Regions from separate parts of the Kocuria sp. APC 4018 genome, predicted to be linked through region 1. Evidence: riboswitches for the same ligand, from Rfam matches in the RefSeq annotation. Region 1 holds a riboswitch; each other region holds the start of a gene.
The links. Region 1 has a riboswitch for thiamine pyrophosphate ahead of QL985_RS10690 (NUDIX hydrolase). Riboswitches for the same ligand answer to the same signal wherever they lie in the genome.

Region 2: it holds a riboswitch for thiamine pyrophosphate, as region 1 does, so the genes downstream of both, QL985_RS04345 (ECF transporter S component) here and QL985_RS10690 (NUDIX hydrolase) in region 1, are expected to answer to the same signal.
Region 3: it holds a riboswitch for thiamine pyrophosphate, as region 1 does, so the genes downstream of both, QL985_RS05325 (bifunctional hydroxymethylpyrimidine kinase/phosphomethylpyrimidine kinase) here and QL985_RS10690 (NUDIX hydrolase) in region 1, are expected to answer to the same signal.
Region 4: it holds a riboswitch for thiamine pyrophosphate, as region 1 does, so the genes downstream of both, thiO (glycine oxidase ThiO) here and QL985_RS10690 (NUDIX hydrolase) in region 1, are expected to answer to the same signal.

What each region holds. Positions count from the first base shown of each region.
Region 1 covers NZ_JASDCY010000070.1:6,809-12,300, reverse strand. The annotation lists partial or broken gene QL985_RS10695 (IS110 family transposase) at 1-409, shown strand, start outside; gene QL985_RS12130 (SDR family NAD(P)-dependent oxidoreductase) at 638-1,060, shown strand; TPP riboswitch at 1,143-1,259, shown strand; gene QL985_RS10690 (NUDIX hydrolase) at 1,294-1,764, shown strand; gene thiD (bifunctional hydroxymethylpyrimidine kinase/phosphomethylpyrimidine kinase) at 1,761-2,570, shown strand; gene QL985_RS10680 (nucleoside 2-deoxyribosyltransferase) at 2,644-3,114, shown strand; gene QL985_RS10675 (thymidylate synthase) at 3,104-4,111, shown strand; gene QL985_RS10670 (class I SAM-dependent methyltransferase) at 4,066-4,863, shown strand; gene QL985_RS10665 (NUDIX hydrolase) at 4,864-5,304, shown strand; gene QL985_RS10660 (IS30 family transposase) at 5,375-5,492, shown strand, end outside.
Region 2 covers NZ_JASDCY010000014.1:33,043-38,534, forward strand. The annotation lists gene QL985_RS04325 (Na+/H+ antiporter subunit E) at 1-448, shown strand, start outside; gene QL985_RS04330 (monovalent cation/H+ antiporter complex subunit F) at 445-714, shown strand; gene mnhG (monovalent cation/H(+) antiporter subunit G) at 711-1,076, shown strand; gene QL985_RS04340 (DUF4235 domain-containing protein) at 1,206-1,478, shown strand; TPP riboswitch at 1,646-1,752, shown strand; gene QL985_RS04345 (ECF transporter S component) at 1,809-2,432, shown strand; gene QL985_RS04350 (ATP-binding cassette domain-containing protein) at 2,429-4,027, shown strand; gene QL985_RS04355 (energy-coupling factor transporter transmembrane component T) at 4,024-4,827, shown strand; gene QL985_RS04360 (aminotransferase class IV) at 4,927-5,492, opposite strand, start outside.
Region 3 covers NZ_JASDCY010000019.1:5,926-11,417, reverse strand. The annotation lists gene QL985_RS05330 (Rne/Rng family ribonuclease) at 1-3,068, shown strand, start outside; TPP riboswitch at 3,159-3,252, shown strand; gene QL985_RS05325 (bifunctional hydroxymethylpyrimidine kinase/phosphomethylpyrimidine kinase) at 3,240-4,928, shown strand; gene rplU (50S ribosomal protein L21) at 5,199-5,492, shown strand, end outside.
Region 4 covers NZ_JASDCY010000018.1:3,058-8,549, reverse strand. The annotation lists gene QL985_RS05120 (thiazole synthase) at 1-268, opposite strand, end outside; gene thiS (sulfur carrier protein ThiS) at 271-555, opposite strand; gene thiO (glycine oxidase ThiO) at 621-1,892, opposite strand; TPP riboswitch at 1,883-2,006, opposite strand; gene thiE (thiamine phosphate synthase) at 2,138-2,800, shown strand; gene QL985_RS05100 (DUF393 domain-containing protein) at 2,816-3,235, opposite strand; gene QL985_RS05095 (PhzF family phenazine biosynthesis protein) at 3,232-4,086, opposite strand; tRNA gene QL985_RS05090 (tRNA-Pro) at 4,178-4,251, opposite strand; gene QL985_RS05085 (MFS transporter) at 4,350-5,492, shown strand, end outside.

The DNA.
Region 1 (5,492 bases):
ATTGGTCGAGGCGCATCCGCTTTTCGAACTCCTGACGTCGATGCCGGCAGTCGGCGTCAGGACTGCTGCGAGGATCCTGACTGAGATCGTGGGTAAGGACTTCGAATCAGCCGGACACCTCGCATCGTATGCCGGACTGGCACCGGTGACATGGCGATCGGGAACCTCGATCCGAGCAGATCACTCGTCCCGGCGGGGGAACAAGATCCTCAAACGAGCGTTGTTCCTATCCGCGTTCGCGGCGTTGAAAGACCCGCTGTCGAGGGCGTATTACGACAAGAAACGGGCCGAACATAAGAAGCACAACCAAGCCCTGATCGCGTTAGCGCGCAGGCGCTGCAACGTGCTGTATGCGATGCTGCGCGACGGCTCCTACTTCCATACACCCGAGGTGGCGACCGCCGCCTGAACCGAACCGTAGCGGAGTACCAGATCAGTCCGGGAGCTGGTTCCCAGACCGATCATCCCTGCCTTTCGACTCCTACCGAATATTCTTGAAGAATCTGGCGGCTCCCCTTGACTTAAAACATAGGGGCACCCCCCCCCAGACCAGCACGGGGATGAATGCGGCCCGAACTATGTCGATCGTGAGGTTGGCCTGGACGACGTCGCGGACGATGGCGCGGTCGCGTCATTAGTGTCGTCAAGGAGAGTGGTCCTGGTAGCGAAGGTGTGGTTCATCACGGGGGCGTCCAGAGATCTCGGCAGGATCTGGGCAGAAACTGCCCTGGAGCGAGGAGACAGCGTCGCGGTGACGGCGCGGGGAGTGGAGCCCCTGGCGGAGCTCGCCGATCGGTTCGGGGAGCGTGTGTTCGTGCGTGCTCTGGACGTGAGGGGCCGGAAGGACGTGTTTGCCGCCGTCGCAGAGGTGCGCGAGCGCTTCGGCCGGATTGACATTGCAGTCGGCACGCGGGCTACAGCTACACCGGAGCGATCGAAGAGCTCGACTTCGACGAGGCCAAGGCGAACTTCGACACCAACGTCTTCGGCGCGCCCTGGTTCATGCAGGCAGCGGTGCCGGTCCTGCGGGAGCAGGGCGACGGACACATCACTGGGATAGGTGCGCAGGCGATCCCAACACCAGCCCCCGGCAGCGGCCTATCCGCGCCGGGTGTATCTGTGACGGCGTTCTGGTAGACTCGGGTCGTACCGAGGGGTGTTCCGTCAAGGGGCTGAGATACCACTGGACGTTGTCAGCGTGGTGACCCTAGAACCTGATCCGGATCATGCTGGCGAAGGGACTGGTCTAGCAGGGCTTCTTTCCCTCGCTGGCCTCCACAATGGGAGGTCACAGTGTCTAATGCTGTCGTTCCTGACACTTCCTCATTTCACGCGTACCCAAGGGCTGCGGTCATTTCTGTCCTCATCAAAGACGACCATGTTCTTTTAGTGCGACGTGCGAACCCTCCCGATGCAGGATTCTGGGGTTTCCCGGGTGGGAAGATAGAATTCGAAGAAACAATCACCCGAGCCGCCGAACGCGAACTCCGTGAAGAAACCAGCATCATCGGTAAGGCCACCGGTGTCTTGACCTCCGTTGACGCGTTCAGCCAAGACGAAAACGGACCGTTGGACAGTCATTTCGTGCTCGTCGCCGTGCTCTGCCGGTGGCACTCGGGGCAACCCCACGCTGGCGACGATGCCCTCGAAGCGCGCTGGTTCGCCCTCGACGAAGTCGATGAAGCCCGGGTGACCCTGAGCAAGGATGTCGCGGAGGTCGCTCGGTACGCCGCCGCACAGCAGCAGAAGGAAGGGTGTTCATGACGATCTCCAACGTCCTATCCATCGCAGGAACCGACCCCACCGGTGGGGCAGGCATCCACGCCGATCTCAAAGCCTTCTCAGCGATTGGCACCTACGGCATGGCCGTGATCACCGCGGTCGTGGCGCAGAACACGCGCGGTGTGCGCTCGTTCATGCCCCTTGATCCGTCGTTCGTCGGTGAGCAGATCGATGCGGTGTTCGACGATGTGCGTGTCGACGCGGTGAAGATCGGTATGGTCGCCAACGCCGCCATCACCGAAGTCATCGCCGATCGCCTGCACCACCACGAAGCCGAGACCGTGGTCCTGGATCCGGTGATGGTCGCCAAGAGCGGCGACAGGCTGCTGGACGACGATGCGGCGGCGGCCATCCGGGACACCCTCGTGCCGCTGGCCACGGTCATCACCCCGAATCTTCCCGAAGCCGCTGTGCTCCTCGATACCGAGGATGCCACCAATCTGCGGCAGATGGAGGACCAAGCCACCCAGTTGCGTGGACTGGGCTGTCAGTGGACGCTGCTCAAAGGCGGGCACCTCACGAACGAGACGGTCAGTGTCGACTACCTCGCCGGCCCCGACGGGGTCTCCACCTACTCGTCTCCCCGGGTCGAGACCCTCAACGACCACGGCACCGGTTGCACCTTGTCCTCGGCAATCACTGCGCTGCTGCCCGGCCACTCGGTGCCCGAAAGTGTGGACCAGGCGAAAACCTACCTGCAAGGCGCTCTGGTTGCCAGCGGTCGCCTCGACGTCGGCCAGGGGCATGGTCCTTTGCACCATTTCCACCAGTTCTGGCCGCGCGGGTAGGGATGTAGAACAGCCCCGCCTCGTTCCTCGCGTTCGGGGCCAACCACTTCGACTCATGAAAGGAGCCGTGACTATGACGCGAAAGATGTTTCTCGCAGGCCCGTTCAAAGCTCTCGTCGATGCCGACACCCATGTGATGGGCGATGCCGAGATCGACAAGTACACCTCGATCATCGACTTCTTCGAAGCCCAGGGGTGGGATGTGCACTGCGCCCACCGCAGAGAGGGCTGGGGTCGTGAGTTCATGGAACCCAGCGAGTGCACAAGCATCGACTACAGGGAGATCGCCGCCTGTGATGTCTTCGTCGCGTTCCCGGGTGCACCCGCGTCCCCGGGCACGCATATCGAGATCGGGTGGGCCTCAGCCTGGAAGAAGCCCATGGTCTTGCTCCTCGAAGAGGGAGCTGAGTACGCGTTCCTCGTCCGGGGCCTCCCAGCGGTCGCCTACGTTGAGATGATGACTATCGATCCCGAGCAGCCCACCGCGCCACGCATCCTCGCTACGATCGAGCGCGTGCAGGCAGGAGTCGTCAGTGAAGCCTGAGTATCCCGACCTCCACACGCTCTACCTGGATTCACTGCGACAGGTCTACACCGGGTTCGAATACCAGAACAGTCCCCGTGGGCAGGACGAACGCGAAATCATCGGCTTCACCGCGCGCCTGACCAACCCCGCCCGGCGATATTGCTTGGCGCGGTCGCGTCGGCAGAACATCATCTTCAACTACGCCGAAGCACTGTGGTATCTCTCGGGGAAGAACGACCTCGACTTCATCCGCACCTACGCGCCCTCGATGAGCCGGTACAGTCCCGACGGTCTCAGCCTGCCGGGCACGGGGTATGGTCCCAAACTGCTCAGAGACGTCGGCGGCGAGACCGCGATCGAACGAATCGTCAACATCCTCAACGACGATGACCCTGCGAGCAAACGTGCCGTCCTGCAGATCTTTGACGACTCCGAAGACATCTACCGCCGCAACATCGACGTCTCCTGCACGCTAGCTCTCCAGCTATTGCGCCGTGACGACCGTTTGCACATGGTCGCGTTCATGCGCGCCAATGACGCTTACATGGGACTGCTCAACGACACGTTCTCCTTCACGTTCGTCCAAGAATTCCTCGCCTCGATGCTGGGACTGGCTCCGGGCGTGTACATCCACAATGTCGGCTCGATCCACATCTACGAAAAAGACCTCACCAAGGTGGGCAGCCTCCTCGACGGCGATGAGCAGACGATCGTGGAGGAAGCCACCCTACTTCCACGGCTACCCTCGGGAGCGAGCCTGGACCAGGTGCACCAGGTATTGGACTTGGAGCAGTCGATCCGTGCAGACAGGCTCCCAGGCCGCGCACTGGCGGCGTCTGACCTTCCAGAAGCGTGGGTCGACATTGTCCGCCTGTTCTGGATCCACCGGCAGATCCAATGTCAGCGACCAGTCGACCCATCGATGATCGGCGACCTCCACCCCCTCCACCGGGAGCTGGTCGTGAATCGATGGCCCAGCATCGAAAACGCGAGCGTGAGGGCGGTGCAGCAGTGACGACATCATGGACGACTCCGGCAGTATCAGCAGGGTTCGATGCCTACGACGACTATGTCGAAACCCGACTCGCCTACACCCCGCTCGTGAACGACCTCCAGACCGCTTGCGGCCGAGAGGCGGTCGTGCTCGATTACGGGTGCGGCAGCGGAAAAGTCTCACGACGCCTCCTCGACGCCGGAGCCACAGCGCAGGTCATCGGTGTCGACATCAGCACCGACATGGTCGCGCTCGCCCGGTCGCAGACCCCGCAACCGACGGCACGATTCCACACCATCGACAGCGGCCACGTACCCTACCCTGACGCCACATTCGATGCGATCGTGTGCTGCTTCGTGTTCATCAACGTGCCCACACGCGAGGAACTGAGAGCTATCGCCCGCGAACTCGCCCGAGTGCTCACGCCGACCGGCACACTCTTCATCGTCGACAGCAACCCGGCGGCCACAGGAATACCGTTCCCGACCTTCCGCAGTGGCGAGCCCGGCAGACGCTACCGCGACGGAGACGAACGCAGGGTCAGCTTGCAGATCCCCGGCACCGGGGTCCTCGAGCTTGTCGACCGGCACTGGTTCATCAGCACCTACGAGGCGGTGCTGAACGAGGCCGGTTTCACAGTGGACCAGGTCACCGACCGCGGAGCACAATCGGTGGAGGACGTCGGCATGCAGTCGCCCATCGACCATCCGCCGTTCATGCAGATCACAGCCCACCTCGCAGAGGTCTCCGAGCCCACGACCGGGGCTGGGTAGATGGCACGCGATCGTTCCTATCCGAAACCGGCGACACTGGCGGCAGTGGTCCGGGAAGGGCGAGTACTTCTCATCCGTCGGGCCAAGATGCCCGATGCTGGGCGCTGGGCATTCCCCGGGGGGAAGATCGAACCCGGCGAGACCGTGACCGTCGCGACCGTGCGCGAACTCGCCGAGGAAACAGGAGTGCACGCCACACCCGGGGATGTCTTCGATGCCGTCGACGTCATCGATGCCGACCACGATCTGCATTATGTTCTGATCGCGGTGCTCTGCCGATGGGAACGGGGGGAACCGGTCTCGGGCGATGATGCGCTCGAGGCGGCGTGGTTCACTCTCGATGAAATGGATGCGATACCGGTGGCGCAAACATTCGACGTCCGCGCTATCGCCGAAACCGCACTCGAGCTGGAACGCGAGCAACAAGAGCGTCCAAAGTAAGGGCGGATTCAAGCGGTCAGCGCAACATCTCCTGTGAGATGGGACAGTCACTGACCACAGGAGGATCCGGATGCAGGGCAAGCACGGTCATCTCAGCCGGGAGCAGAAGCAGCTGGCGCTCAGGTTGCACGCGAGGGGCTGGCGGCTGGTCGATATCGCCAAGGAGATCGGCTGCAGCGCGCCGCTGG
Region 2 (5,492 bases), on a different contig from region 1:
GGTGCACTTCGTGCTGTTCGTGGTCACGTTCGTGTGGCAGGTGGCCAAGGCGAGCATCCACGTGTTCCGAGTGGCGCTGGTGCAGGGACCGCGCGTGCACAACGCCGTGCTGCGGGTGCCGCTGCGGCAGAACAACGATCTGCTGATGACCGCCGTGGGGCACACCATGGCGCTGATCCCCGGGTCACTGGTGGTCGAGGTGGACCGGGGGAACGGGATCCTCTACTTCCACGTCCTGGACATCGCCACGCCGGAGCAGGCCGAGGCGTTCCGGCGCTCGGTGCTGGACACCGAGGCCGCCTGGATCCGCATCATGGGCTCGCGGGAGGACCTGGCGCTGCTGCCGGTCAAGGGTGACCCCGACCGCACGGAGGCCACGGGCGCCGTCGAGTCCCCCACCGAAGACATGGACGAGGCCGGGAGCGGGCCCGGAGAGGAGCGGTCATGACCCTGTCCGACGTCGCCGTGTGGGTGTGCGGTGTGATCCTCGCGCTCGCGGCCGCGGGCACCATCTACCGCCTGGCCAAGGGGCCGTCCCTGCTGGACCGGGTGATCGCCACGGACGTCCTCCTGGCCATCGTGGGCGCCGCTCTGGCCGTGGAGATGGTGTACCACCGCCACACGGACAACCTGGTGCTGCTCGTGATCGTCTCCCTCGTGGGGTTCCTGGGCTCGGTCACGGTGGCGCGCAACGTGGGGCTGGACCGCTCATGAACTGGCACACGGTGACGGACGTCGCGGCAGTGGTGTGCCTGGTCGCGGGGACGTTCATGTCGCTCGCGGCCGCGGTGGGCCTCGTGCGCTTCCCCGATCTGCTCTCCCGCATGCATGCGGGCACCAAGCCCCAGGTCTTCGGGCTGCTCCTGCTGCTCACCGCCCTCGCGCTCGCCAGCGGGGAGCCCCGGATGATCCCCCTGCTGGTCCTCGCGTGGATCTTCCAGCTGCTCACGGTCCCGGTCTCCGCGCACATGGTGGGCCGTGCGGCCTACCGTTCCAAGCACCTGCACGAGGAGAACCTCGTGGCGGACGAGCTGCGTGACGTGGTGGCCCGCGCCGGTGAGGACCGGCCCGACTGACGACACACGCGGTGGCGCCACCCGGGCAGGTGACACCACCCCGGCTCACGGGTTCGTATGCTGGGGTGGGAGTACGACGCCGCCGGCCACCACGCGCCGGCGGCACTTTCGAGAACTGAGGAGAATCCCATGAACAAGGCGATGGACATTTTCGGCACGGTGGCCTCCCTGGGCGGCGTGGCCATGGCCAACAAGGCTCTGACCGTGGCGTGGAAGCAGGTCACGGGCAACGAGCCCCCCGCCAAGAACCCGGACGAGGACGAGGCCTGGCGCGACATCATCATCTGGGCCATGATCACCGGTGTGGTGGGCACGGTCATCAAGGTGGGCATTGCCCGCCAGGTGTCCAAGATGCAGTCCGACGACAACGACTCCTCGAAGTCCTCGCAGGCCGAGATCTGAGTCCTGCTCCCGCGGCACTCCCGCCGGCGAGGCCACGCGCTTGGCGCGTCCTCACGGCGGGACTCCGCGGGACCGGGGTGCGGTGCACGGCCCGCACCCCGCACCACAGCGGTCGGCCGGGGCGCCTCGAGCACCCCGGCCGACCGCCGTGGTGGTCTAGACTGGTGGCTCAACGACAGGGGAGCGCCACCGAGGCGCTGAGAGTGCGCGCGAGCGCAGACCCTCGAACCTGATCCGGTTCATACCGGCGCTAGGGAGTCGAGCATCTCAAGAGCCCGTCCGCGGTGCGCGGGGGCTCTTCCCCTCCTGGAACCTTCAGGAGGAGTTCTCATGACGCAGCTCAGCAGCACCCCCACTGGAACCGCACGGGGTACCGCCCGCACGCAGTCCTGGCGGGTCGTGGACATCGTGGTGGCGGCGGTCCTCGCCGCGGCGTGCGCGGTGATCTTCTGGATGTGGTCCAACCTGCTGTACCCCGTGGTCTCCACGGCCGCGGTGGCGTATCCGCCCTCGGCGGGGCTCATCTCGGGCGGCTGGCTCGTGGCGGGCACCCTGGGCGCGCTCATCATCCGCAAGCCCGGCGCGGCCCTGTTCTGCGAGCTGCTCGCGGCGGTGCTGGAGGGCTTCCTGGGAACCCACTTCGGGTGGACCGTGGTGATCTCCGGTCTCGTCCAGGGTCTCGGAGTGGAGCTCGTGTTCCTCCTGACGGGCTACCGCCGCTTCGGCCTGGCCGTGGCCACCGCGGCCGGTGCGCTCTCCGGACTGTTCCTCGGGGCGAGCGAGGACATCATGTACAACTATGAGTGGGCCCTGGACCAGAAGGTCGTCTACGCCGCGCTCACCACCCTCTCCGGTGCGGTGATCGCCGGTGCCCTGATGTGGCTCGTGGTGCGCGCGCTGCAGGCCACCGGGGTGCTGGGGGCCCTGGCCTCCGGCGCCACGCGCCGTCGATGACGGAACCGGCGGGGTCAGCGCCCACGGGTGCGGCCGTGCGGCTGGAGCGGTTCGGGTGGCACTATCCCGGCCGTCAGGATCCGAGCCTCCGTGACGTCACCGCCGTGCTCGAACCCGGGGAGCGCGTGCTGCTGCTGGGGCCGTCCGGCGCCGGGAAGTCCACGCTGCTGCAGGCCCTCGCGGGGGTGGAACAGGATCCGGACGGGCAGTCCCGCTCCGGCGGGCTGAGCGTGGACGGCGTGGACCCACGGGAGGCGCGCGGGGCCGTGGGCTTCATGCACCAGGACCCCGAGACCCAGGTGATCCTCTCCCGCGTGGGGGACGACGTCGCGTTCGGGCTGGAGAACATCTCGGTGCCCCCCGAGCAGATCTGGCCCCGCGTGGACGAGGCGCTCGCGCGGGTGGGGCTGACGCTGCCCCTCGCGCACTCCACCACGGCCCTGTCCGGCGGGCAGAAGCAGCGCCTCGCGCTCGCGGGAGTCATGGCCATGCGACCCCGGCTGCTGCTGCTGGACGAGCCCACCGCGAGCGTGGACCAGGAGGGCGCGGAGCAGCTGTGCCGGGCTGTCTCCGAGGCGGTGTTGCGGGACGGCATCACGCTCGTGGTCGTGGAGCACCGGGTGGCCCTGTGGGAACCCGTGGTGGACCGGGTGATCGTGCTGGACGAGCACGGCCGGGTGGCCTTCGACGGTCCCACCCGCGAGACCCTCCACGACGCCCGCCACCTGCTCCAGGAGCAGGGCACGTGGGTGCCCGGCTGGGTTCCGACCACGCGCGCACCCGCCCCGGCGGACACCCGCGGCCCGGACGCCGGGGAGGTGCTGCTGAGCGCCCGGGACCTCGCCGTCTCCCGCGTGCAGCCGACGCGGCGCGAGATCGCCCGCAGGCGGCGTCGTGCCCGGAAGGCCTGGCGGCGCGGCACGGACGCGGCTGTGGACCCCCTGGACGGCTGGGACGCGCCCGTGGCCGCCGAGGGCATCAGCCTGGACGTCCGCGCGGGCCGTGCGCTCGCCGTGACCGGCGTGAACGGGGCGGGCAAGTCCACCCTGGCGCTGACGCTGGCGGGTCTGCTCGTGCCCGTGCGCGGCACGGTGCGGGCCTCCGCGGCGCTCGCGGACGGCGCGCCGCAGGACCCCTCGCTGTGGGATGGCGGGGAGCTGATCCCGCGCGTGGGCACGGTCTTCCAGCACCCCGAGCACCAGTTCCTGCGTCCCACCGTGCGCGCCGAGCTCGAGTTCGGACCGCGTCAGCTGCTGCGCCGCGCCGGAGCCTCGAAGGACGAGCTGCCGGAGCACGACGCCGCCCGGGTGGAGGACCTGCTGCGTCGCCTGCGCCTCGAGGACCTCGCGGACGCCAACCCGTTCACGCTGTCCGGTGGTCAGAAGCGCCGGTTGTCGGTGGCCACCGTGCTCGCGGCGGCCCCGCGCGTGCTGATCCTGGACGAACCCACGTTCGGCCAGGACGCCCAGACCTGGAGGGAGCTCGTGGACCTGCTCGTGGCGGAGATGGACCGGGGCACGGCGGTGGTCGCCGTGACCCACGACCGCGACCTCGTGGCGGCGCTGGAGGCGCAGGACGTGAGGCTCGGCTCATGAGCACGCCCGTGGCGCCGTCCATGTTCGGTCCCCGCACGGGGCTGCTGTCCCGCGCCAACCCGGTGGTCAAGCTGCTGGGGGCGCTGCTGATCACGCTCGTGATCGTGGTGAGCGCGGACCCCGTGACCAACGCCGTGGCCCTCGCGGGGCAGCTCGTGCTCCTCGCGGGGGTGGGGCTCGGCCCGTGGCGGCTGCTGCGGCTGCTGTGGCCCCTCGCGGTGGCCGCGCTGATCAGCGGCTGGGGCACCGCGATGCTCTCGCCCGCGGGCGGCACGGTCCTCGTGGAGGTCGGCTGGCTCACGATCACCACCGGGTCCCTGGCCGCGGGCGGCGCGATCGCCCTGCGCGGACTCGCGATCGCCCTGCCCGGGATCACCGTGCTGCTGACCACCGACCCCACGGATCTCGCGGACGGGCTCGCCCAGACCCTCAGACTGCCGGCGCGGTTCGTGCTCGCGGCGCTCGCGGCCATGCGGCTGGTCGAGGTCATGGTCACCGAGTGGAGCGTGCTCGCATCCGCCCGCCGGGCACGCGGCGCGGGGGGCCGGAGCGGCCCGGTGGGGGCCGCGCAGGAGTTTGGCGGTCAGGCGTTCGCCCTGCTCGTCCAGTCCCTGCGCCGGGCCACGCGGCTGGCCATGACCATGGAGGCGCGTGGCTTCGGCGCCGGGCCGCGCACGTGGGCGCGGAGTCTGCACTGCAGCCGCGTGGACGTTCTCGTGGGCACCGCCGTGGTGCTCGCCGCGGTGGGTGCCCTGGTGGTCTCCCTGGCGCTGGGCACGCACCGCTTCATCTGGCAGTGAGGCCGCCGCCGACGCCGCCCGGCGTGACGGCTCTCTGCGCGCCGGAGGTGGCCAGTGGGGGGAAGTGCGCACTTGCGCCGGGCGCTGGCCCGGGCCGGGTCAGCCCACCAGGAAGCCGGTGAGCGTGCGCGTGAGCTCCGGGTCCGTGGGCACCGGGTGCCCGTCCACGGCGGTCACGGGGACGGCCAGGCGGACCGAGGACGTCAACCACACGGCATCCGCTCGCAGCAGGTCCCGTGGGTACAGGGGGCGGTGCTCCGCCGCCCAGCCGTGGGCGCGGGCGGTCTCGAAGATCCGCGCCTGGGAGGTCCCGGGAAGGATCCCGCGGGACGGTTCGGGCGTGACGAGGGTGGGCTGGGCGCCCGGCGCGGTGCGCGCGCAGATCACCGAGGACGTGGCCCCCTCCAGGATGCGGTGGTCGGAGGATGTCATGAACACGGCGTCCTGCGCCCCGTGCTCCCGCGCGTGGCGCACCGCGGCCATGTTCACCGCGTAGGACAGCGTCTTCACCCCGGGCAGCAGCCACGGCAGGTCGGTGTCCTCGGCGGGATCGTGACCGCGTTCCAGCAGCAGGACGCGCAACCCGTCCCGGCGTGCCGCGAACGTGGCGGCGGGAACCGGGGAGGCGGTGAGCCATGCCCAGGGTTCTCCGCCCGGGACGCCCC
Region 3 (5,492 bases), on a different contig from region 1:
TGACCCCCGTGGACGGCACGAGCCAGGCGATCGCCACGGCCGCCGCCGTCGACGCAGGCGAGGTCCCCGCCGCCCCGGAGCCCGCCGCCGAGGAGGCGGCCGAGCGGGCGACCGAGGCCACGAACGAAGCAACCGCAGCGAACCAGGCGGACGACGACGCCGCGGCGGGCCAGGACACCGGGTCCCAGAAGACGGAGACCGCGGAGAAGGACGGTGCCGCGGCGGAGAAGGCCACCGATGCCTCGGCCGAGAACACGGCGTCCGAGGACGACGGCTCCGCGCAGGAGAGCACCCAGCCCCCCACGCAGGACGACTTCGGAGCCTTCGGCCCCGGTGCCTCGCTGCTGTTCCGCGCCCCGGACCCGGAGGAGATCCGCCGTGCGGCCGAGGCGCAGAAGGCCCGCCTGCGCGAGGCCGCCCAGGAGCGCGACGCTGAGCGTGCGGCGCACCGCGACGAGGACGAGGACGACGAGAACGGGAGCGTCTCGAGCAGGCGGCGCCGGCGGCGTCGTCGCGGGGACGAGGACATGGAGCTCGTGGACGACTCCGACGGCTCCGTGACGCGGGTGCGCGCCCCGCGCGGCGCGTCCGAGGGCACGGGCAGCGACGAGGTGGTCGGTGTCCGGGGCTCCACGCGCCTGGAGGCCAAGCGCCAGCGCCGTCGCGAGTCCCGCCAGTTCGGCCGCCGCCGCCACGTGATCACCGAGGCCGAGTTCCTGGCCCGCCGCGAGTCCGTGGAGCGCAAGATGCTGGTCCGCCAGAAGGAGGACCGCATCCAGATCGGCGTGCTCGAGGACGGGATCCTCGCGGAGCACTTCGTCTCCCACACCACGCAGGACTCGCTGATCGGCAACGTGTACGTGGGCAAGGTGCAGAACGTCCTGCCGTCCATGGAGGCCGCGTTCGTGGACATCGGACGCGGGCGCAACGCCGTGCTTTACGCCGGCGAGGTGGACTGGGACGCCGCGGAGCTCGGCAACAAGCCCCGCAAGATCGAGAACGCCCTGAAGCCCGGCAGCACGGTGCTCGTGCAGGTCACCAAGGACCCCGTGGGTCACAAGGGAGCCCGGCTCACCAGCCAGGTGTCCCTGCCGGGGCGCTACCTCGTCTACGTACCCGGCGGGTCCATGACCGGGATCTCCCGCAAGCTCCCGGACGTGGAGCGCCAGCGGCTGAAGAAGATCCTCAAGGACCGGCTGCCCGAGGGCGCGGGCGTGATCGTGCGCACCGCTGCGGAGGGCGCGTCCGAGACCGAGCTGACCAACGACATCAACCGGCTGCGTTCCCAGTGGGAGCAGATCCAGGAGAAGGCGGGCTCCACCAAGACCCTGGCGCCGGAACTGCTCTACGCCGAGCCGGACCTCACCATCAAGACGGTCCGCGACGTGTTCAACGAGGACTTCACCGCCATGGTGGTCCAGGGCGAGCAGGCGTGGGACAACATCGAGGCGTACGTGACCTACGTGGCCCCGGACCTGCTGGACCGGCTGCAGCGCTGGACGGAGGACGAGGACCTCTTCGAGCACATGCGCGTGGAGGAGCAGATCCAGAAGGCCCTGGAGCGCAAGGTGTTCCTGCCCTCCGGCGGCTCGCTCGTCATCGACCGCACCGAGGCCATGACCGTGGTGGACGTCAACACCGGCAAGTTCACCGGTTCCGGCGGCAACCTCGAGGAGACCGTCACCAAGAACAACCTCGAGGCCGCCGAGGAGATCGTGCGCCAGCTGCGGCTGCGGGACATCGGCGGGATCATCGTGGTGGACTTCATCGACATGGTCCTGGAGTCCAACCGCGACCTCGTGCTGCGCCGGCTCGTGGAGTGCCTGGGCCGTGACCGCACCAAGCACCAGGTGGCGGAGGTGACCTCCCTGGGTCTCGTGCAGATGACGCGCAAGCGCATGGGCACCGGCCTGCTCGAGGTCTTCTCGGAGCCGTGCGAGGAGTGCGCGGGCCGCGGCGTCGTGGTCCACGACCACCCCCTCAAGGGTCGCTCCACGGCCACCGCGCCGGACCACCGCGGCGGCAACCGCAACGAGCGCAAGCGCTCGCGGCAGAAGCAGAACCAGCCGCAGGACAAATCCCGGTCGAACAACCGGGGTGGCGCGGACGACCAGCAGCAGGCCCGGGACGAGGCCGCCCGCACGGCGTTCGCGAACATCGCGGCCGCCTCCTCCCATGAGGACGATGACGCGCAGGGCGGCTCCCGCGGCGGAGCCGAGCACAAGGACTCGACCGCCCAGCACACGGAGCACGGGAACCGGGGTCCGGAGCAGGCGTCCGAGCACGGTGCGGCGGACTCCGAGAGCGGGCGGCGTCGGAAGAAGCGTCGCGGCAAGCGCAGCCGCGGTCGTGGGAACCAGGGCGAGGACACCGCCACCGAGAACGGTGGGAACGGTGCCTCCGAGCCCCGCGGCGAGCACGCCGCGGGTGACGCCGGGTCCAGCCTGACGATCCACGGTGAGGTCATCGAGCTCCCGCAGGGGCAGAAGGACGAGCGCGCGGAGCAGGAGGCGCTCACCCTGGACTCGCTCTCCGCAGCCTTCTCGGCCGAGGACTCCGGTGAGGACGCGTCGCAGGACCGCACCGGGTCCGGTCGCGGCTCCGGACGGCGGGGCGGCGAGGGCTCGAAGGGCCGCGGGGGACGCTCCGCGGGCCAGCGCGGCCGGGGTCGCGGCAACGGCGCCGCGTCGTCCGACGCCGAGCAGACCCGGTCCGAGCAGCCCGAGGGCTCCGCGCCGGAGCGGGACGCCCAGAAGCAGTCGCCGTCCGAGGGCGGGGCTGGACAGCCGGACCCGTCCCGGCGCGCCACGACGGCACAGCCCGCCGCGTCCACCACGGACACCGCTCCTGCCAGGCGCCGCCGCGGTTCCCGCCGCGCCGTGGCTCCCACGGCCGCACCGGGTGCCGGGAGCGTGGAGACCCGTGAGTACCACGCCGCCGAGCGCTCGGCCACGCGGTTCACCGCCGCGGCCGCGCCCGTGGGCTCGGCCTCCTCGGACGGCCAGCCCACCATCGTGGGTGTGGGCGTGAGCGCCCGGGACATCACGATGACCCCCAAGGGGGACTGACGCCCCGCGCGGCCCTCCCGGGAGGACCGCGGGGGCCACCCACCACAGGAGCGCTCGGACTCGTCCGGGCGCTCCTGTGGCATGATCGGGACCACGTGCACGGGGTGCCGTACGGCGGCTGAGAACACACCCGTAGAACCTGATCTAGCTCGTACTAGCGAAGGGAATGTCGTGAACCCCACGCCTTCTGTCCCCGCCCCCCGCGTCCTCTCGATCGCCGGCACCGACCCCACGGGTGGTGCCGGGCACGCCGCGGACCTGAAGTCCATCGCCGCCATGGGCGGCTTCGGGCTGAGCGTGGTCACTGCGGTGGTCGCGCAGAACACGCAGGGCGTGGTGGCGGTCCACACCCCACCCGTGTCCGTGCTGCAGGCGCAGCTGGACGCCGTCGCGCAGGACGTGGAGCTGGATGCCGTGAAGGTCGGGATGCTCGGCTCGGTGGACGTCATCGAGACGGTGGGGGCGTGGCTCGCGGCCCACCGTGCGCCCGTGGTCGTGATCGACCCCGTCATGGTGGCCACCGCCGGGGGGCGTCTGCTCGCATCCGACGCCGAGGACGCGCTGCGCGGCATCCTGCACCACGCGGACCTGATCACCCCCAACCTGCCCGAGCTCGCCGTGCTCGCGGAGCGGCCCGTGGTCACCACGTGGGACGAGGCGCTCGAGCAGGGCCGGGCCGTGGCGGAGACCTTCGGCACGCGCGTGCTGGTCAAGGGCGGGCACCTGAGCGGGGAGTCCACCCCGGACGCCCTCGTGGTCCCGGGCCGGGCCGAGCCCGTGGCCCAGTACTCGGGGACGAGAGTGGCCACGCGCAACACACACGGGACCGGGTGCTCGCTGTCGTCTGCGGTGGCCACGGTCGTGGCGCGCACGGGGGACTGGGCACAGGGGATCGACACCGCCCGCCGCTGGCTGCGCGGTGCGCTGCGCGCGGCGGACTTCCTGCACGTGGGCCACGGCAACGGCCCGGTCCACCACTTCCACCACGTCCAGGACCTCGTCACGGACCCCGCCTTCGTGGCGGCGGCGTGCGGGGAGGACGACGACGCCGCTCCCGCAGCCTCCCCGGGGCACGGCGCCGCTCCCGCTGTCACCCCGGCACACGGTGCTGCGGTGGCCGGACACACAGCGCAGGCCGCGGCGGGGGACGTGTCCGCGCCTGGTGACGCGGCGGCGTCGTGCGGGGGCACCGAGGATCCCGGCACACGCTTCACCGACGAGCTCTGGGAGGCGAGCGCGCCGATCCGCGAGCAGATCGCGGTCCTGCCCTTCGTGGTGGGGCTGGGGGACGGCACGCTGGAGCGGGACGAGTTCGAGCGCTACCTGGACCAGGACATGCAGTACCTGGACGCCTACTCGCGGGCCCTCGCGCTGCTCGCGGCGGCGGCTCCCGAGGAGGGCACCCGGGGGTTCTTCGCCACGGCGTCGGCCGCCGTGGTCACGGGGGAGTCCGCACTGCACCGCGCGCGGCTGGACGGGCGCGCCCCGCAACAGCCCTCCGGGACCACGAGCGCGTACGCGGACTTCCTGCTCGCCCGCACGGGGCAGGACGGGTTCGCGGTGGGTGCCGCCGCGGTCCTGCCGTGCTACTGGCTCTACGCGCACGTGGGGGCGGAGCTCACGGAGCGGGCGCGCCGCACGGGGCTGCAGGGGCACCCGTTCGCGGACTGGCTCGAGACCTACGACGACCCGCAGTTCCACGCCGCCACGGAGGTGGCCTGTGCCGCCGTGGACCGTGCCGCCGAGCAGGCGGACACTGCCACGCGCGAGGCCATGCGCCGCGCCTTCCTGCGCGCGTGCCACCTGGAGCTCGAGTTCTTCGCGCAGACCTCGGCCGCCACCGCACGCCAGGAGGGCTGATCCCGCACGGCGGAGAGCCCGCGAGTGGCGTGACTTCCGGGGATCGGGTAGTCTGGACTGTCGGTGCCGGACACCGGTGTGCGCATAGTCGTTTTCATGCGCCCGGACACGGCACACTCGGGTGAACTTCCTGTTCTCGGTGCGACAGCCACGCAGAGAGCGGGTCGGTCACAGACCACCGCGGCGTGATGTCTCGACATTCGCAGTCCGGCAGGAGCCCACCCGACCTTTACACGCAGTCCATAGATGTCGAGAGAAGTGAGTTCCCAAGTGGTGTACGCGATTGTCCGCGCAGGCGGCCGCCAGGAGAAGGTTTCCGTTGGAGACCTCGTGACCCTTGACCGCGTCGCTGGCGAGGCAGGCAGCACCGTAGAGCTTCCTGCGCTGCTGCTGGTCGATGGGGACAAGGTCACCTCCGACTCCAAGACCCTGGCCGACGTCAAGGTCACGGCCGAGATCATCGAGAACCTGCGCGGTCCCAAGATCTCGATCATGAAGTACAAGAACAAGACCGGCTACAAGAAGCGCCAGGGCTTCCGTGCTGAGCTGACCACGGTCAAGATC
Region 4 (5,492 bases), on a different contig from region 1:
CACCCGTCCCACCGGTGGCTCCCGTTCCGCGCGGGCCGCCTCCGTCCACCCCCGCTCCGGAGCCACCGGGAACGGAGGCGGCACCCGGCCGCGACGGGCCGGGGGAGAAGCGACGCAGGGCCACCGTGGTCAGCTCGGTGCCGGAGGCCAGCAGGGCGCGCTCGAGCATGGCGAGGTCCGTGAGACCGCCGGTGCCCATGATGAGCCGTGAGGTCAGCTCCACCCCGGCCACCGTCAGCGGCGCTGTGCCCAGATCCTTGTCCGTCATGCTCAGCCTCCCTGCACCGCGGTGACGACCTCCACGGACTGCCCCGGTGCCACGGAGGTGGTGGCCCACAGGGAGCGGGGGACCACGGTGTCGTCCACGGCCACGGCGATCCCCAGGGGGTGCCCGTCCGCGGCGGTGCCCTGCGGCGTGATCTCCCGGCCTGTCAGCTGTGCCACCGCATCGGTGAGGGTGAACCCCTCGTGGACCTCCACCGGGGAGCCGTTGATGCTCGCGGTGCCCGGACCGACGTCCTGCCGCGGCGCGTGGGGCTCGCCAGTGGCGGGCACCGGTCGCCCGGGGTCCGGAGAACCGGGCTCGGCGCCGGCCTCTGGTGTGTGCGGTGCAGGGGCGCTCATGCGAGTCCTCCCGAGAAGTCGGTGGTGTCGTGCAGGTCGTCGTTCGGGCGGGAGTGGCGCCCCGGATCCGTGGCGGCGAGGAACTCCACGTCCCGCTGGTGGTCCACCTCGGGATCCAGAACCCCGGTCACGAGTTCCGCCGCGAGACGGGAGGCCACGGGGGTCAGCAGGATGCCGTGGCGGAAGTGCCCGGTGCTGATCACCAGCCCGGCCACGGAGGTGGTTCCGAGGTAGGGGAGGTCGTCCGGGGTGCCCGGGCGGGCCCGGGCCATCATCTCCAGGACGTCGCAGTCGTCGATCGCGGGAACCACCGCGCGGGCGTCCCGCAGGAGCTGGTGGACGCCTCCGGCCAGCACCGACTCCCGGCCGTCCTCGCGGTTGGTGGCACCGACCACCAGTGTGCGGTCCACGCGCGGGACCATGTAGACCGGGCGGCCCATGACCTGGGCGCGCACCGTGCGGGTCAGCAGGTGCTCCTCACCGGGTCCCAGCACGGAGTCGGGGACGCGCAGCCGCAGGATGTCACCGAACACGGGTCGCAGCCGCAGCTCCAGGTCCTCGGGCAGCCCGCCCATGGTGTTGGCCGTGAGCCCCGAGGCCACCACCACCGCGTCCGCGGGGATCCGTTCGCCGTTGTCCAGGAGCACACCCTCCACCCTGCGGGGGCCCTTGCGGGGCACCTGCACCGACTCCACCCGGTGGGTCAGCCAGGTGACCGGGCCGGCATCCGCGGCGCCCGCGAGCGTCTCGGCGTGCGGTGCGTTGAGGGCCTCGACCATGGCGGCGGCCAGCATCCGCGGGTCCACCTGACGGTCGGAGACGATGCGCACGGCACCCCCGAGCCTGGGGGCGAGCGCGGGTTCCATGGAGCGGGCCTCGCGCGTGGAGATCTCCTCCACGTCCATGCCCGAGGCGATCTGGTGGGAGGCGAGGTCGGAGAGGGACCGGGCGTCCGCGGCGTCGGCGGCGACCACCAGCGTCTCCTCCGTGCGGTATCCCGTGGCGAGTCCCGTGGCCGCGGCCACCCGCTCCACGAAGCCGGGGTACTCCTCGGCGGACGCGCGCATCAGGGGGTAGAGCCGCTCCTGGCCGTACTGGGTCTCCGCGACGGGTGCCAGCATCCCCGCCGCGGCACGTGTGGCGCCCCACGCGGGCTGGGGGTCGGCCACGGTGACGGCAACCCCGCGGCGTCGCAGTTCGAGCGCTGTGGCCAGGCCGATCAGACCGGCCCCGGCCACCACCACGTGGGCGGGCGTGTTCTCGGGCATCTCTTCCTCCCTCCGGCGGCATGATCCGCGTCAGGTGACCGGTCGGCGGCTCACGCCCTCTCAGCCCGCTGCGGTGGTCCGTGCGGACGGGTGCGGGCTCCCGTGGAACTCGTCGGGCGGCACGATGCAGGGCGGCCGGACGACGCCGCCAGTCTAGTCCTCCCCGTGGCCCCCGTCCCCGGGGAATTCGCGGGGAGCAGATCGCTCGCCGCGCGCCCTGTGCCGGTTCGTGCCACGATGGCGGCATGGCACAGATCGAGGACCAGGGACGACGACGCCGCGAGAAGCTGCGGGACACGCGGCTCTACGTGTGCGTGACCGCACGACGGGAACGCGGTGACCTGCGGGAGTTCCTGCACGCCGCATACGCGGGCGGGACGGACATCATCCAGCTGCGGGACAAGACGCTCGAGGCGGCCGCGGAGATCGAGGCCATCGGGGTGCTCGCTGAGGTTGCCCGTGAGCACGGCAAGCTCTTTGCGGTGAACGACCGCGCGGACGTGGCCCTGCTGACCGGCGCGGACGTGTTCCACGTGGGCCAGGGGGATCTCACCACGCAGCAGGCCCGCACGGTGCTGGGTCCTGACGTGGTGCTCGGCCGCTCGTGCCACTCGCCCGCCCAGGTGGATGCCGCGCTCGCGGATCCCGGGCTCGACTACTTCTGCACCGGACCGGTCTGGGAGACCCCCACCAAACCGGGACGGGCCGCGGTGGGCCTGGAGCTGCCCCGCTACGCCGCGGAGCACGCCGGGGACACGCCGTTCTTCGCGATCGGGGGTGTCGACGCCGCCCGGCTCCCCGCCGTGCTCGGCACCGGGGCCTCGCGCATCGTGGTGGTGCGGGCGGTCACCGAGGCCACCGATGTCACCGCCGCCGCGCGCGAACTCCGGGACGCGCTGCCCGCCTGACGGGGGAGGCGCCGGTCAGCGAACGGCACCGCACTGCCCGGGATGCTGCTCGCACCACGGGGTGACGCCCGGAAAGCGTCCTCGGTGAGCGGCCACCCAGCGGTAGACGGCCTCCTGGGTGCGGGCCACCAGCGGCAGCCCGTAGAGCGCGCCGAAGAAGCGTGTGCCCAGGGCTGTGTCAAGGATGCTCGCAACTGCTCGGGCACCGCTCACCGCGAGCCCGCCGTCGCCCTGCGGGTCCCCGGGCCCGGCGGGGACCGCCCAGACCGAGGCGTCGCACTGCTGCGGGGTCAGGCCGAAGCGCTCCGGCACGCCCGGGTGCTGCCACGCGTGCAGCTCGATCCGTCCGTGGCGGTCCAGGTGTTCCACCCAGCCCACCGCGCGGGTGCAGAAACCGCACCGGCCGTCGAAGACCACGTGCAGCCGGGTGCTCACAGGACCACGCTCCCCGAGACGCACACCGTGCAGTGCCCACCCACGCGCACGGCACCCGTCGCATCCGCGCTCACGCGGACCAGCCCTCGACGACCCATCCGGGTGCCCTGACGTGCGGTGTAGTCCTGCGGGGCGCGGCCGGTCCGCACGAGCCACTGCGCGAGACCCGCGTTGAGGCTGCCGGTCACGGGGTCCTCGTACCCGGTGGCCCCGGGCACGAACGCGCGCACCTCGAAGCGGTGCTCCGCGCTGTCGGGGGCGGGGCCGAGCACTCCCACCTTGTGCGCACCGAGTGCGGCGAAGGTGGGTTCCAGTGCGAGCACCTCGTCCGCGGAGCTGAGCAGCAGCGCGGCCCACCCCGGTCCGTTGTCCACCCACTGGTGCGCCACCACCTGGTCCGGGTGCAGGCCCAGCCCGGTGGTGATCGGCTCCAGCACGTTCGGTGCGAGGTCCCCCGAGCGGAGGGTGGGCGGGGCCTCGAAGGCGAGGGCGGCGTCGTCGTTGGACGTGTGGACGCGGACCAGGCCCGTGGCGCACTCCTGGACGATGACGTCACCGCGCGGCGTGTTTCCCGCCGCGAGCCACGCGCGGGCCGAGCCCAGGGTGGGGTGGCCCGCGAACGGCAGCTCGCGGTCGGGCGTGAAGATGCGCAGCCGGTAGTCCGCGTCGGGGGAGGTGGGCGGCAGCACGAACGTGGTCTCGGAGAGGTTGGTCCAGTTCGCGAACCGTGCCATCTGCTCGTCCGTGAGGTCCGCGCCGTCCAGGACGACGGCCACGGGATTGCCCCGGAAGGGCTCGGCGGAGAACACGTCCACCTGGGCGAACGGGCGGGAACGGGGTGCGGAGGTCATGCCCCGATTCCACCACGGAGCCCCGACGCGCGGGGGGCGGGCATGAAAAAAATCCCCTTGCTCCGGTTGCGGAGGAGCAAGGGGATTTCGGTCGGGATGACAGGATTTGAACCTGCGACCTCGTCGTCCCGAACGACGCGCGCTACCAAGCTGCGCCACATCCCGGAAGTTGCACGGGCGAACCCGCGAACAACTGCTTCAGCATAGCGTCAGGGTCCGGAGAATGTGAAATTTCCCCGCGCCGCCCCGGTAGCCTCGCTGGTATGGAGAACCCCGCCGTGACGGCCGTCACCCCTCGCACGTGGTGGCGCGTGGGCACGGCCATGTTCACCGTGGGGTTCGGTGCCAACCTTTTCGCCCCGATGCTCGAGGTCTACCGCTCGCAGGACGGGCTCAGCGAGTCCTTCGTGACCGGGATGCTCGGGATCTACGCGGCGGGCCTCGTGCCTGCGCTGCTCGTGCTCGGCCCGGTCTCCGACCACCGGGGCCGGCGCGCCGTGATGCGCCCCGCGCTCGCGGTGGTCCTCGTGGCGTCCCTGGTGCTCGCGGCGGCGTCCCACACCACGGACTGGCTGCTGTACCCGGGCCGCTGGATCATGGGCTTCGGCGTGGGGATGGCCATGGCGTCCGGGTCCGCGTGGGTCAAGCAGCTGAGCACCGACCGCCCGGGTGCCGGACCCCGGCGGGCCACCGTGGTGCTCTCCGCGGGCTTCGGTGCCGGGCCGCTCGCGGCCGGGCTGCTCGCGCAGTTCCTGCCCGCGCCGCAGGTCACCCCGTTCGTGGTGCACGTGGTCCTCACCGTGGTGGCCGCGGTGCTCGTGTGGAACGTCCCCGAGACGCAGCCACCCGCGAGCGGCCCGCGCCCGTCACGGCCCCTGGTTCCTGCCGTGGCGCGCACGTCCCGGTTCTTCTGGGTGGTCGCGGCATGGGCGCCGTGGGTGTTCGGCACGGCGACGATTGCCTTTGCGAGCATCCCGTCCTTCCTGCTCAGCACCGTGCGCTGGCCCGTGGCCTACCTGGGCGTCGTGGCCGCTGCCGTGATGTTCACGGGCGTGCTGGTGCAGCCGCTCGCGGCGCGGCTCGCGCGCCACGGGTGGCTCCCGCTGTCCGTCACCGGGCTCGGCGCGGCGAGCGTGGGCCTGGTCCTCGGCGCGCTGACGGTGACCTGGCACTCGAGCTGGCTCGCGGTTCCCACGGCCGTGGTGCTGGGCGTGAGCTACGGGTTCATGATGGTGGCCGGGCTGCGCGAGGTGGAGCTCATGGCCCGCCCGCACGAGCTTGGGGCGCTCATCGGCGTGTTCTACACCCTCACCTACACGGGTTTCGCGGTGCCGTTCGTGCTGTCGCTCGTGGCGCCGGCCGTGGCCCGCTGGGCCGGGGTGGAGCCCACCACGGGCTTCGTGTGG